DNA from 4 places in the Brevibacillus choshinensis genome. Region 1 is predicted to be linked to each of the others. Evidence: riboswitches for the same ligand, from Rfam matches in the RefSeq annotation. Region 1 holds a riboswitch; each other region holds the start of a gene.

Region 1 (3,452 bases):
AAAGATTGCCGCTGGTACCGGGGAACCAGTCCCGTCGGGCAAACGTCATTTTGACGTCATCCAGACGGCGAAACGCGTCCAGACGTTGTTCGAATGTTGCTGTCATAAATCAGCTGACCTCCTGTTGTTGTTTCAGATCTTGCAGTATGGCGATCACATCATGGAATGTGGCAAAGGATTGGTGAGGCAGCTCAAGCTCCTGTGCCTTTTGTGCGAGAAACGAGCGGGCGATGACGAAATCCGCGATTTTCGCCCCTGCCAGATCGGTAATCGAGTCCCCGATGACCACGCGGAAGTACGTTGCAGGGTCGTAGCGGCGAATGATGGTCGTTTTGCACATTCCACATCCGTTGGAGCAATGATCGTCACAGGAATGCGGCCACGTAATGGTGATCTTATCGCCTGAAAAATCGCTGCCGTTGCAGTAGATCGGGACGTCCTTCAGATCGAAGGGAGCCAGGATCGGATCCACGAAAAAGTCGATGCCGCCGCTAGTCACCAGCCACTCGATGCCTTCTTCCCGGCAGTAGCGCACGAAGTCGGCAAAGCCCGGCCGGATAGTCGCTTCCGTCGTGATATAGTCGACGATCTGATCGCGCAGGGAGGAGGGAAGGAGCTGAAATAGCTTCCCTACTCCTTCCTGCACGCTGATTTTTTGCGAAAGAATCTGCTCGGTCAACGCTTCCCACTCGGGGGGCGCAAACTTGCGGACAATGGCCACGATGTTGTCCTTCTCGGTAATCGTTCCGTCAAAATCGCAGAACAGTACGAGCTTCTTGCTCATCGTCCGCCACCCCACTTTTCGAGGGCGATGGAGAGCTCGGGGGAAGCAGCTGCAGCCTCTTGCAAGGTTTGGCCTGCTGTCACTGCTCGGATCGCGGCGACGAATGCCTGTGCCCCTGCAGTGGCACCGCCTGGGTGGCCGTGGATGCCGCCGCCGGCATTGACGATCTGATCCAATCCGAAGTCAGCGAACAGCTGTGGCACGAGTCCCGGATGGATGCCTGCGGAAGGGACCGGGAATGAACGGCGAATCCCATCCAGTGGCGCTGTCAGATTCTTTGCCAGCCCCAGGGCTTCGTTTTTGTCCAAGGCAACGTTTCCGTACGGAGATGGGAACAGAACCAGGTCTGCCCCGGCGATGCGCATCAGTTTGCCGAGCAAGAGAGGGGTCGCGATGCCGTAATCGGGCGATGGATAATACGCTCCGGCCAAAGCAGGGTGAGCCATGATCGGAACGTGTACGTCCGGGGCGGCCGCGAGTCGGTGCAGGGCATCGAAGCCAAATGCCAATACGTTGAACAACAGGCAATCGGCACCTGCTTCTACGGCACGCTTCGCCTTTTCGTTCAGTTCGTTTACAGGTCCGGTCAAGTTTGCCGCGTAGAGAACGGGCTTGCCGATCTGCTCCTCGGTCTCGATCGCGATCTGTTTAAACGCTTTGATCCGCTCGAGGAAAGGAGCGCGTTCATCCGCAAAGAAAATTTCGTCATCTTTGACCAGGTCAACGCCGCCTAATGCCTGAGCGCGGAATTGCGTCTTCAAATCATCGAACGGAAGGCCGAGGCACGATTTGAAGATGCTCATCAAAAGGGGGCGGTCGTGCGCATCGAGACGTCCGCGCAGCCCTTCAATGCCGTATTTCGGACCCGGGAATGTACCGAGGAACGAGTCCGGAAACTCGATGTCGATCAGTTTGATTTTTCCGTCCATGGAAAGCTTGCCGAAAATGCCAGTCAAAAGGGACGGGATGTCATTGGTGAAGTTGCGTGTCGGGTAGCTCACGGTGATCAGGCCGCGCGTTTCCCCATTTTCCAAAACTTCCAATGGAGTTGCGCTGACGGCTTCGCCCAGGTAGGGTTTCAGTTCGGCTTGCTTGGCGGCAGGCAATTCCGTCCAGGAACCGACGGTCATCCCTACAGCGATCGATTCCGCTTTTTTGTTCAGGTCCTTTGCTTGCGTCAAATAGGTAACGAGGATACGGTGCTCACTCATTGCTAGGACTAATCCTCCTTTGTAGATCGGGAAAATAAAAGAGCCTCCCCGGCGATCAGGGAGGCGGTTGTCGACTATAAGAGCGTCTTCGTCTCCTCTCATCTCTCGGGTTCGTCGATAGACAGGGAACATCTCCCCGTCTCGACTCTCATCCGTTGGAATTAGCACCGTTTCGCCCTCTAGATTAGATAGAGTAGCGCCGGTTGCCGGGCATCATAGGGCCAGTCCCTCAGCCAGCTCGCGATAAGAGTTATGTGGTTCACACGAATGTGATGTGTGTGCGATATTTTCATGATATGACGTTCAGAAGCGGGAGTCAAATTGTTTTTTAATGAGGAAAATTGGATAAAACACCCTGGGTAATTCTGGTTTGCACATAAGTGTAGAGAAAAATGGAGCGGCGAGGTGAAACTTTTTCCAGCGAAATGCGTGGTATGTAACGAAAGGGTGTGGAACCGTTGGGAAAGTAGGATTGGAGGACGTGTATCGCCTGCACGTGAACGATATCTATCGCTATCTTCTCCGGCTGACCCGGGACGCGAGACAGGCAGAGGACCTGACGCAGGAGACCTTTTTCCGCGCCTTTTCGTCACTGGACGATTTTCACGGGGAAAAAGTGAGGCCTTGGCTATTCAAGGTGGCATACCATGCCTTTGTCGATTGGCATCGCAAGCGGGTGAAAAGGCCCGTGCAGCTTACCGAGCAAATTCCGGAGCGGGTAGATGCGCAGGCAGTCGATCCGGCAGACGCGATGGTTCGCAAGGAGATGTGGGAATCGGCGCAGCTTTCTCTGGAGCGGCTGCCAGAAAAGCAAAAACAAGTCATTTTACTGTCCGCCATGCAGTTTGGCTATGCGGAGATTGCCGATGTGCTCGGAATCGATCTGGCGGATGTCAAGCGCTCACTGTTCCGGGGAAGGCAAAAGATGCGAAGGATGTGGAGGGAAGAAGTCGATGACGAACCAAAGTGATGATAGCCGGGAACAAAAGCTGCTGGCTTATTTGAGGGGAGAACTGGACGAAAGAGAGGCGCAGAAGATCAGGGATGAGATAGCGGACGACGAAGAATATGCGAGTCGACTCGAACGGCTTCTGTTGGGAGAATCAGACGGGGAAGCATTGTTGCAACAGGCAGAGACCCTTACGGAAAAACAACAGCGGTCGATCATCCGCCGGGGAAAGTGGAAGATGCGCTTGACCAATTCTGCCTATACATTCGGCATTTTCTTTGTGCTTGGAGTTGCTGCGACCATTGCGAATGGATGGATCGGCTCATGGATGTACGATGATCTGTTCCGGGTCACCAGGGACATGGTCAATTTCACTCAGCCTGGTGTCAGCGCGGGTAGCAGCGGATCGCAGGTCGGAGGGCTGTATGGGCAGATCAAGATGGAACTGCGTGAGCAAGTGGGTGCAGAGCAGCAGAATATCGGGTTCTTCGAAAATACCAACATCTTG
Region 2 (3,452 bases), 1.4 Mb from region 1:
TCGCCAGGTCACCCAGACCTCCGCCGCCGATAACCCCGGACATGGCGGTGTACGATACGAGCGTTACCGTCGTAATCGTAATCGCCGCGATCAGACCGGACCGCGCCTCGGGCAGCAGGACATTCCATACGATCTGCCAGTTGGAGGCACCCATCGATTGAGCCGCTTCGATCACGCCTTTATCCACTTCACGCAGAGAGGTCTCTACCAGTCTGGCGAAGAACGGAGCCGCACCGATGACCAACGGCGGGATTGCCCCCAGCACGCCTAAGGATGTGCCCACGATCGCTTTGGTGAATGGAATCAGCAGGATCATGAGAATGATGAAGGGTACGGAACGCAAGATATTGACGACAATCGAAGCGATCGAGTAGAACGCGCGATTTTCCAAAAGCTGACCCCGAGATGTGAGGAACAGGATGATACCGACCGGCAAACCGATCAATACCGCAAACAAGGTAGAGAACCCAAGCATGGTTAGCGTTGCCCCGGTACCTTCTGCGATTTCACTCCAGTCCACATTTTCCAGCGTCAATCCCATTTAAATCACCTCCACTTCAAGGCCGCGCTGCCGCAGCGTTTCAATTGCACGCATGCTTTGCTGTGCATCGCCTTCCAGCTCAACAACGAGCTGACCATACGGTGTATCCTTCATGCGCGAGATCGTTCCTTGCAAGATGCTGAATACCGTACCGGTCTCTTGCATGGTCTGGAACAAAATCGGCTGATAGGTTTGCTCTCCGAGGAAGGTGACTCGTGCGATGGTTCGATTGCTTGTCGCTTTTTCATGAGCGACTGCTTCACGCAGTTCTGATGAGTCCGCTACCTGCTCCACGAATTCCTGAGTGGTCGGATGCTGAGGCTTCAGGAAGACCTCAAGCACCTTGCCGGACTCAACGATGCGACCTCCGTCAATGACCCCGACACGGTCGCAGATCGAGCGAATGACGTGCATCTCATGCGTGATCAGGACGATCGTCAATCCCAGCTTGCGGTTGATATCCAGCAGCAATGCCAGAATGGAATTGGTCGTCTGCGGATCCAGTGCGGATGTAGCCTCGTCGCACAGCAGCACCTTTGGATCGTTTGCCAGCGCACGGGCGATCCCCACGCGCTGCTTTTGACCGCCGGACAGCTGCGATGGGTATTTGTCCCGATGCGCTTCCAGCCCGACCAGCTTCAACAGCTCGTCCACCTTTTTGCGGATCTCTTGCTTTGGACGCTTTGCCAATTTCAGCGGAAACGCCACATTGTCTCCTACCGTTGCCGAAGACAGCAGGTTGAAGTGCTGAAAAATCATGCCTACCTGGCGGCGCTGTTCCTGCAGCTTTTGGTCATCCAGACGGGTCAGATCTACCCCATCCACAATCACCTGTCCAGCAGTAGGACGCTCCAGCAAATTGATGCAACGAATGAGCGTACTCTTACCGGCACCGGAATGCCCGATAATCCCGTAGATTTCTCCCTTTTCTATCGTCAAATCGATCCCGTGCAATGCGGGAATCGTCTTTCCTTGCACTTGATAGCTCTTTTGCAAATTACGCAATTGAATCAACGAGTCCACCTCCCATTCAAGTACTTCTATGATCGATAAATAATGAGCCCCTTTTTCAACAAACGAAAAAGGGGCTGCAACGTCTATAACGTTCGCATCCACCCTTCTCATCTATCAAGATCCATTCAATCTTGTAGGAATTGGCACCGCGACACCCATGTCATTGACTTGGGCCGGTTGCCGGGCTTCATAGGGCCTGTCCCTCCGCCTCTCTTGATAAGAAAGATTTCCACGTATATTATGTTCATATTTCGCATTTCAATGTTTCCGTGATACAAATCGGATTATATCCCTTTTGAAAAACGTACGTCAATAGAAATACGAGGAAAAAATGTTTTTTTGCAATGCAAATTAATTGATACTTAATCCATAACACCATTTCGAATGATGGTTGCGTCCACCTTGAACCTGAATGTGGCCTCCTTGAACATCTTCCGCCACTCACTGGTCGTCATCTTTCCCATTCCCCGGCGATTGGCTCGGTAGATCACCCCAAACCCGGCCGGATCCACATCCATCTCCTGCATTCTTTTCACGATTCGCTGCAGCTTCCCCTCCATCTCTTTTTCCAGCGCTCGTTCCATCATGCTCAAAATGTCTGGTTCATCCACTTTCAAGGGGACTGTCAATTCCAAAATGCGCGCATTCAACTTGATTTTCACATCAAAGTGGGCGGGTGACTCCTTCGTCAGCTTGACTCGCGATTTAGAAGAGATGGTGTCAAAAACGAGCTGCACATCCTTCGCTTTATTTTTCAGATGCTCCACATGCTTGCCAAACACTTCGGACGGAACAGCCGTGTCGTAGCTGCCAATCCTGAACTTTCCATGGATCATCTTGATGAGAAAGGCCTCCTTGGGACTGATCCACCCTACATAGCGATCGCCTTGAAACAGAGCGACTCCCTTGATTTGGATCTCGTTTCCCTTTCTCACGATGTAGGGTAGCTGCGGATCTATCCCGTGATCGTAGTAAGCACGGAAGAATTCGTGCATCGTGGTAGACGGGATTTTCTCCCCCCTCACGTTCTGCTCGATCATGCGGTACATGTAGATCCCGATGTTTCCCAGTTCCTTGTACGGATAAGTGAGCAAATCGTAGGTGTAGCCCTCATACACGCACAGATACAGCCGGCTGGAGATGGACGGATCCCGATAGAGAGTGTCAACGATGCTTCCCAATCCCTGTTTGGCCAGCGCCTCGTTGTACAGAGCGACACGCAGCTGACCACCCAGCACTCTCTTGTCTGACTGTAAATTCGCCTGGTCCCGGATGCCCTTGCTTGTCTTCGCAACAGCAGAAATCAACTGGATTTTTTCTTTTGCTTCCGGATTGATCGAAGGCATGACGATGGTTCCCCGAGTGTTGCCGTCTTTTTGCAGATCATAGCCGACGACGGTCACCAACCCTGTCTCGTCGAAGATCTGCCTGTCCGAGCAGCCCGTGATCAGCAGGGTCACTGCACACCACATGCTCAAAAACCGTTTGCCTGTCCCAAACGAACTATTCGTGGACTGTCGCATCAGCCGTCCCCTCCTTCATGCGCCTTTTCCGTTGCTTCCATTTGACCAGCACAAAAAGCAAGAAAGGGTACAAATACGCCGTATACATGCCGATTTTGGCAAAAATGTCGTTCAATTTATTGATTTCATTTCGGCTTACGAGAAGCAGGGATATGAAATAAATGACGGGTACGATCAAAATCATCGTCTTTCTCAAATTCCACCCAAAGAGACGCTTGAATCCGCGTGCAGATGACCAGATGAAGACCATGATATTGGGGAGAACCACGAGCAGCCAAATGGAAATCGCGATCAACTCGAACCGTTCCAGGATGGGGAAATAAACCATCTTCTTCAGGTTAAGTGTCGCCCAGATCGTCCTGACGAGCTGTCCT
Region 3 (3,452 bases), 400 kb from region 1:
AGGCGTGATCGAATAGCGCTGATCCGAACGCTCCGCAACATGATGATACGCTAAAACAACCACGAAATCTCTATACCATTGTTTCGGTATTATCGTTGCTTTTTTTAAGGGCGTGACGTTTGGCTCAGCATTCTGCTCTGCGCTTATGCTCTTAGACGTATCAACATGGGGAAAAGGTTGCACTTCCGGGACATTTCTTTTTTCTTCCTGTCCCCTTCCCATGATGCCTGCCGTCATAATAATCAATAAAAAGGTAACAAACACAATTAGGAAGAGCCTCTTGTTCGGCAAAAAAACCCCTCCTTACTTCCCCATAAGAAGATTCGACATAGTCCTACAAAATCCTTTGTATGCCAATCCCCAATAAATGGGCGGAGAACTGATCAAAAAAAGAGCCTAGCATGGTAACTAGGCTCTTTCGTCGGCTACTTCTTATTTCGCCAATGTTGCAGCGTCTTGTTTCAGTGCATCCGCTTTGTCTGTTTGCTCCCAAGGAACATTCAGGTCGTTACGGCCAAAGTGACCGTAAGCTGCTGTTTGCTTGTAAATCGGACGACGCAGGTCCAGTTGCTTGATGATACCAGCAGGACGCAGGTCGAAGTGCTTGCGAACCAGTTTCACGAGATCTTCCTCGGAAACAGTTCCTGTGCCAAATGTATCGACTGCGATGGAAACAGGTTGTGCTACCCCAATTGCATAAGCCACTTGGACTTCGCATTTGTCAGCCAGACCAGCTGCCACGATGTTTTTCGCTACATAACGAGCTGCGTAAGCACCGGAACGGTCCACTTTGGTCGGATCTTTACCGGAGAACGCACCGCCGCCATGACGTGCATAACCGCCGTAGGTATCTACGATGATTTTGCGGCCAGTCAAACCAGCATCCCCTTGTGGTCCGCCGATAACGAAACGGCCAGTTGGGTTGATGAAGTACTTGGTGTCTGCATCCAGCAGTTCTGCTGGAACAACAGGCTTGATTACGTGCTCGACAAGGTCTTTTTTGATTTGCTCGAGAGTAGTCTCAGGAGCATGTTGGGTAGAAATGACGATGGTGTCGATACGAACTGGTTTGTCGCCATCGTATTCAACCGTTACTTGTGTCTTACCATCCGGGCGCAGGTAGGACAGCGTGTCGTTTTTGCGCACTTCAGTCAGACGGCGAGCCAATTGGTGAGCCATGCTGATTGGCAATGGCATCAGCTCAGGTGTTTCGTTGCAAGCAAAACCAAACATCAGACCTTGGTCACCAGCGCCGATCGCTTCGATCTCAGCGTCAGTCATTTGGCCTTCGCGCGCTTCCAGAGCCTGGTCTACACCCAGCGCAATGTCAGCGGATTGTTCGCCGATTGCAGTGATGACACCGCAAGTGTCTGCGTCAAAGCCAAACTTTGCACGATCGTAGCCGATGCCGCGAATGGTTTCGCGAACCAGCTTTTGGATATCTACGTAAGTGTTGGTGGTGATTTCACCAGCAACCAGTACGAGACCCGTAGTTACGGATGTTTCGCAAGCGACACGCGCGTTTGGATCTTTGGACAGAATGGCATCAAGAATGGAATCGGAAATTTGGTCACAAATTTTATCCGGATGTCCTTCGGTTACGGATTCAGATGTGAACAGACGACGACCTTTTTGCAAAGCCATGAGAAAATTACCTCCTTTGACCTCATACAAATAGTGTGGTAGCCGAGTCAGGATTTTATCGACGTAAACGCAATAAAAAAACCTTTTCCAACAAGTCGGAGGAAAAGGTTTGAGCGCTTTTTGCTTCCTTCATCCTCTTATCGGCCAGAACAGATGTCCGTTCTGCTGGTTAGCACCGCTCTAGTCGGTTGCCGGGCTTCATGGGGCCAGTCCCTCCGCCTGCTCTGGATAAGAGTATCCATTACGGATTATAGAATAATTGTTTTTTTCTATGGTGTCAATAGACTTTTACCGCAGCTCATACTTTCCGCGAACCATGATGTGGGAAACGCCGTCGTAATTGGACGCAAGCCGCAAGCCGCGGTTATCGGAGCGTGCGATCAGCAGCAGGTGATTCGTGCCTACGACCGCTCCTCCTTTGAGGTCTACGCCAGCTGTCAGGTCTGTCAGGCCGTCGCCTTTGTTGCCCGCTACTGCTTGTACTTTCCCCGTGCGGACAATAAATTCAGTGCCTTCAAACCCGTACAGTGTCTGTCCAGGATTTACCTCCACGACCGTCAGCGTGCTCCCACCGCCGCCAGCTGCCTGAATTTGCTGATCCACATAACTTTTGGTTACGACCGGATCATCTACAGACCCCGGTACGCCGCCTACTCCATCTGCCATGGCCTGAGAGGCAAACAGTGCCGTACCTCCGATCGCTGCTGCAAGCAAGCCCTTTGTGACTGGTTTCATCAATGATTACCTCCCCAGATGTCGCTATTAGAATTTATAAGCCTTCGTAATCAGTACTACGACCTCTGCCCGCGTGGCGATTCCTTGCGGTTTGAACGTTGCACCGTAGCCGTTCAGCCAATTTCTCGAAGTGAGTGCTTCGATCGCCGGAGAAGCCCAGTGAGTCGTCGGTACATCCCGATAGCTGGACGTGCTGCGCTTGTACAACAACACATTATGCGCCCGCGCAATCATAGAGGCCATCTCGGCGCGTGTAATCGGCTGATCTGGTTTCATTTGCTTGTTCGGGTAGCCTTTCATAATCCCGACCTGATAAGCGATCCCCATGCTGTTGTAAGCCCAGTGCTTCTTGGACAAATCGCGGAAGGTCGTTTTGCCGGTATAGGATGAAGCTACCGGAAGTCCATCTGACCGCATCGCCTGGATGAGCATGGTGGCAAATTGTGCGCGAGTTACCGCTTGGTTGGGCTTGAATGTCGCATCGCTAAAGCCTTTGATAATGCCACGATTGCTCAGACGAACAATCTCCGAACGCGCCCAGTGAGTGGAAATATCGCGGTATCCGCCAACCAACATTTGCTGATTCACTGTCAACCGATACGAATCATATTTAAAGGGAACTCCACTATTCAGACGGATGTAATACTTCCCAGGTTTCAGACGAAGCCCTAAAATTTCCTTGCCCTGATCGGACAATTCCGCTACCTCATTGGTCGAAGCCAAGGCGTAGTTGAAGTTATTCCCATTGTACAAGGCGATTCTCACACCGGATGAGACCGGAACAAAAGGAGCTCGAACATAAACGTATGATTCCGTACTGACAGTAAATTGGAACCAGTCAGAATCGGTGGCGGTCGGCAAAGTTCCGGTCATGACGGTCCCGCCGGCTAACTGGGATGCCTGACGATATGTATCATTAGGCTCGTTCACATCTTTTTTCACAGGTGTAAAGCTGAGGTCCAAGCGGTATTCCCCATTCACCGAGTTTTGCTCATACTCGCTGATCCGCAAGAAATACTTGCCGGGCGAAACTTCTTTTTGGGCCCGCTCTGTCGGGTCATCACGATCCCCGT
Region 4 (3,452 bases), 1.3 Mb from region 1:
TTCAATTGATCCTGCAGCTTGGACATGTTGTACGTAGTCGCAGGACAAATATCCGGGCAATTGGTGAACATGAATTCAACCAAGCGTACTTTCCCTTTTCCCTCCGAGAAAGTGTACGTGGACCCGTTGGTGTTATCCAAAGAAAAGTCGTTTAGTGCTTTCATGACAGGAATCTGCTCTTTGGTCATGTAGTTGTACCCGAACACACCGACAATCGCCAGAATTAACACGCCGGAAAGCACGGTAAACCAATGACGCTGCAGAGCCCCTCCCTGCTGCTGCACTTTGCTTTCACTCACGATTTACTTCCTCCCCCTGCCTATCCTTACAGTTCTTTCTCTCCTGGCCACGCCAGCATTCCGCCTACCATGTTTGCTGCATCAAAGCCTTGTGCAGTCAAGTATTCGGTTGCCATATGGCTGCGTGCTCCACTGCGGCAAACCATCACGATCGGAACATCTTTGTCCAGCTCCTCGATGCGATGCGGCAAAAAGCCTAGAGGAATCAGCTTGGCTTGCTTGATGTGCCCGGCATTCCACTCATCGACTTCACGCACGTCGATCACTTGCACCTCTTCATTGGCATCCAGCTTTGCCAGCAATTCTTCTGGAGTTATTTCCTTTACGCCATTACTCATCGTACTAATACCCCCTGCTATGTAAAAATATCCGCTTGTTTTCTAACCAATCATATCATACGTGCTACTGCTTTTCGAAAGCCCTCGCTTTGTCCAAAAAACGAAATCTTGCCAAAATCAGCATAACCTTATTACTAATCGTAATCAAGTTGTATGTAATTAGTTAATTATCTATAATGATTATTTAGAGAAGAAAAGGAGGGGAAAAGAATGGGAACCTGTAGATGCGGTCAAACCAAAAACGCAGAAGGAAATTGCGACGGAACTCACGCAACCATCAAAAAGGACTAATTTCTTTCGTACAGAAAGGGCACAGCACGTGCCCTTTTTTGTTTGGCCGCTGATTCCGATTCCGTTCACAGCTTTCCTTTTTTGATCCAGTACACGATACGAAACGTACCGAACGCCGATACCATGAACATCACGACTAGCATAAACAACCAGATGGCCAGCCGATTGATCTCCTCCAAGTGCTCAGCGTTTTTGCCTACAAATACCCCCATATAGATAAGAAGAAAGTAGCAAAGCACGTTCGGAATGATCCACGCCGCTCGCAATGCCATGCTCTTTTTCCCTGTCTGCTGCTGATTATCTGATATTCCCATTTAATCCTCCCTGATAACTGAATTATTGAATATTGACAGTAAAGTATTCCTTTTCATACAATTAAGACAACAACAGATTTCGGTTTTCATCAAGAGTGGTGGAGGGACAGGCCCGACGAAGCCCGGCAACCTGCATGTAACGATGCGAGGTGCCAATTCCTGCAGAATCCATAGATTCTGAGAGATGAACGAGAGTCCGTGTATGACCGGAGCTTCTTCTACTCAGAGGATAGCTCCGTTTTTTTATACCTTATCATACCCACAGAAAAAAAGGAGAGATGGTCATGTCTGATCAGCAACAATGGAAGCCGGAAACGATTGCCGTACACGGAGGGCAGGAGCCCGATCCCGCAACAGGTTCACGCGCGGTTCCGATCTATCAAACGACCTCCTACGTCTTCCGCGATACCGATCATGCGGCAGATTTGTTCGCGCTCAAAGAAATGGGCAACATTTATACGCGCATCATGAATCCTACACAGGACGTATTTGAAAAACGGGTCGCTCTGCTCGAAGGCGGCGTCGGTGCGCTGGCAACCGCTTCTGGTCAGGCAGCCATCACTTTCTCCATTCTCAACATCGCTGGGGCTGGCGATGAAGTCATTGCATCCAGCAGCCTTTACGGGGGCACCTACAACCTTTTCGCCCACACTCTTCCGCGCCTTGGCATCAAGGTCCATTTCGTCGACCATTCCAATCCGGAAAACTTCCGGGCATACATCAATGAGAATACCAAAGCCTTTTTCTGCGAAACGATCGGAAATCCGCGCATTGACGTAGCTGATCTGCAAGCCATTGCGGACATTGCTCATGAGAATGGCGTTCCTCTGATCGTCGACAATACGTTTGCCACCCCGATCCTGTGCCGTCCTTTCGAACACGGTGCAGACATCGTCGTCCACTCCACGACCAAATTCATCGGTGGACACGGCACAGCCATCGGCGGAATCATCGTAGACTCTGGCAAGTTTGACTGGAACAACGGCAAGTTCCCTGGCCTGACTACCCCGGATCCAAGCTACCACGGTGTCGTTTACACCGAAGCTGTCGGACCGCTCGCTTACATCATCAAAGCGCGCGTCCAGCTTCAGCGAGACATCGGGGCTGCCGTAGCTCCTTTCAACTCCTTCTTGTTCCTGCAAGGGCTGGAGACCCTGCATCTGCGCATGGAGCGTCATAGCCAAAACGCTCTGGCAGTCGCACAGTATCTCGCTTCCCATCCTGCTGTCGAATGGGTCAGCTACCCTGGACTCGAGGGCGACGCGAATCATGAGCTGGCACAGAAATACTTGCCTCAAGGCGCTGGCGCTATCCTCACCTTTGGCATCCGCGGCGGCTTGAACGAAGGGAAAAAGCTGATCGAATCCGTGAAGCTGTTCTCCCACCTGGCTAACGTGGGAGACTCCAAGTCATTGGTCATCCATCCTGCGAGCACCACTCACCAACAGATGAACGAGGAAGAACAGGCAGCAGCGGGGGTTACCCCAGGGTTGATCCGTCTGTCGATCGGCACGGAGTCGATAGCGGATATCATTGGGGATTTGGAGCAGGCGTTGAAAGCGGCGGTAAAGCAGGTCACGGCATAGTTCAAACAAAAGAAGCGCAAAAAGGGCCTTCTGCAGAAATGCAGGAGGCCCTTTCGATCATTTTCAGGTTATTACCGCTCGAACAAAACTACTTCAACACATAAATTTGAACGTTTTGCATGCCGAAATCGCTTGCATCATGACCAGGCACATAAATGTCCACGCGCGCGTCTTTGATCCCACCACCGATGTCGGTTGCTTTCGCGATCATACCGTTCGCAGGAAGCGCGCCATGCTTGTACCCTGTGATGTATACAGTGGAACCAAGTGGGATCACATCTGGATCGACTGCGATCGTACCCACTTTGAGCGGGTTTCCTAAGTAATCCACCCCTGCCCATCCGCCGTTTTCCTTCGCGGATCCTGTATAGGCGGTCGCCACAGCTTTGATTATTTTGCTGTAAGGACGAGTTGGACCTGAAGCTGTCTTCACTTGTTTGGCAACTGGCAGCTGGATCGTCTGCCCCGGTTGCAGGTTCTGTGAATCTACTCCGGGATTAGCCTGTAGAATCGATGCCAAAGGCACATTATGCTGTTTGGAAATTTTGTAGAAGGTGTCGTCTGCTTTAATCTGGTAGGTAGAGGAAGCAGCGAATGCCGGTGTTGAGATCACTGCCAAGCAGA

What was found. Region 1 has a riboswitch for S-adenosylmethionine ahead of JNE38_RS26585 (2,3-diketo-5-methylthiopentyl-1-phosphate enolase). Riboswitches for the same ligand answer to the same signal wherever they lie in the genome.
Region 2: it holds a riboswitch for S-adenosylmethionine, as region 1 does, so the genes downstream of both, JNE38_RS02650 (methionine ABC transporter ATP-binding protein) here and JNE38_RS26585 (2,3-diketo-5-methylthiopentyl-1-phosphate enolase) in region 1, are expected to answer to the same signal.
Region 3: it holds a riboswitch for S-adenosylmethionine, as region 1 does, so the genes downstream of both, metK (methionine adenosyltransferase) here and JNE38_RS26585 (2,3-diketo-5-methylthiopentyl-1-phosphate enolase) in region 1, are expected to answer to the same signal.
Region 4: it holds a riboswitch for S-adenosylmethionine, as region 1 does, so the genes downstream of both, JNE38_RS02585 (homocysteine synthase) here and JNE38_RS26585 (2,3-diketo-5-methylthiopentyl-1-phosphate enolase) in region 1, are expected to answer to the same signal.

The regions. Positions count from the first base shown of each region.
Region 1 covers NZ_CP069127.1:5,295,402-5,298,853, reverse strand. Annotated here, with positions in the region: gene JNE38_RS26595 (methylthioribulose 1-phosphate dehydratase) at 1-106, opposite strand, end outside; gene JNE38_RS26590 (2-hydroxy-3-keto-5-methylthiopentenyl-1-phosphate phosphatase) at 110-784, opposite strand; gene JNE38_RS26585 (2,3-diketo-5-methylthiopentyl-1-phosphate enolase) at 781-1,995, opposite strand; SAM riboswitch class I at 2,091-2,245, opposite strand; gene JNE38_RS26580 (sigma-70 family RNA polymerase sigma factor) at 2,477-2,965, shown strand; gene JNE38_RS26575 (anti-sigma factor) at 2,949-3,452, shown strand, end outside.
Region 2 covers NZ_CP069127.1:481,666-485,117, reverse strand. Annotated here, with positions in the region: gene JNE38_RS02655 (methionine ABC transporter permease) at 1-541, opposite strand, end outside; gene JNE38_RS02650 (methionine ABC transporter ATP-binding protein) at 542-1,555, opposite strand; SAM riboswitch class I at 1,660-1,778, opposite strand; gene JNE38_RS02645 (Ger(x)C family spore germination protein) at 1,918-3,078, opposite strand; gene JNE38_RS02640 (GerAB/ArcD/ProY family transporter) at 3,059-3,452, opposite strand, start outside.
Region 3 covers NZ_CP069127.1:5,694,779-5,698,230, forward strand. Annotated here, with positions in the region: gene JNE38_RS28455 (polysaccharide deacetylase family protein) at 1-63, opposite strand, end outside; gene metK (methionine adenosyltransferase) at 433-1,644, opposite strand; SAM riboswitch class I at 1,779-1,879, opposite strand; gene JNE38_RS28465 (hypothetical protein) at 1,933-2,379, opposite strand; gene JNE38_RS28470 (S8 family peptidase) at 2,407-3,452, opposite strand, start outside.
Region 4 covers NZ_CP069127.1:469,310-472,761, reverse strand. Annotated here, with positions in the region: gene JNE38_RS02600 (SCO family protein) at 1-299, opposite strand, end outside; gene JNE38_RS02595 (rhodanese-like domain-containing protein) at 326-637, opposite strand; gene JNE38_RS02590 (hypothetical protein) at 994-1,242, opposite strand; SAM riboswitch class I at 1,326-1,433, shown strand; gene JNE38_RS02585 (homocysteine synthase) at 1,527-2,828, shown strand; gene JNE38_RS02580 (3D domain-containing protein) at 2,917-3,452, opposite strand, start outside.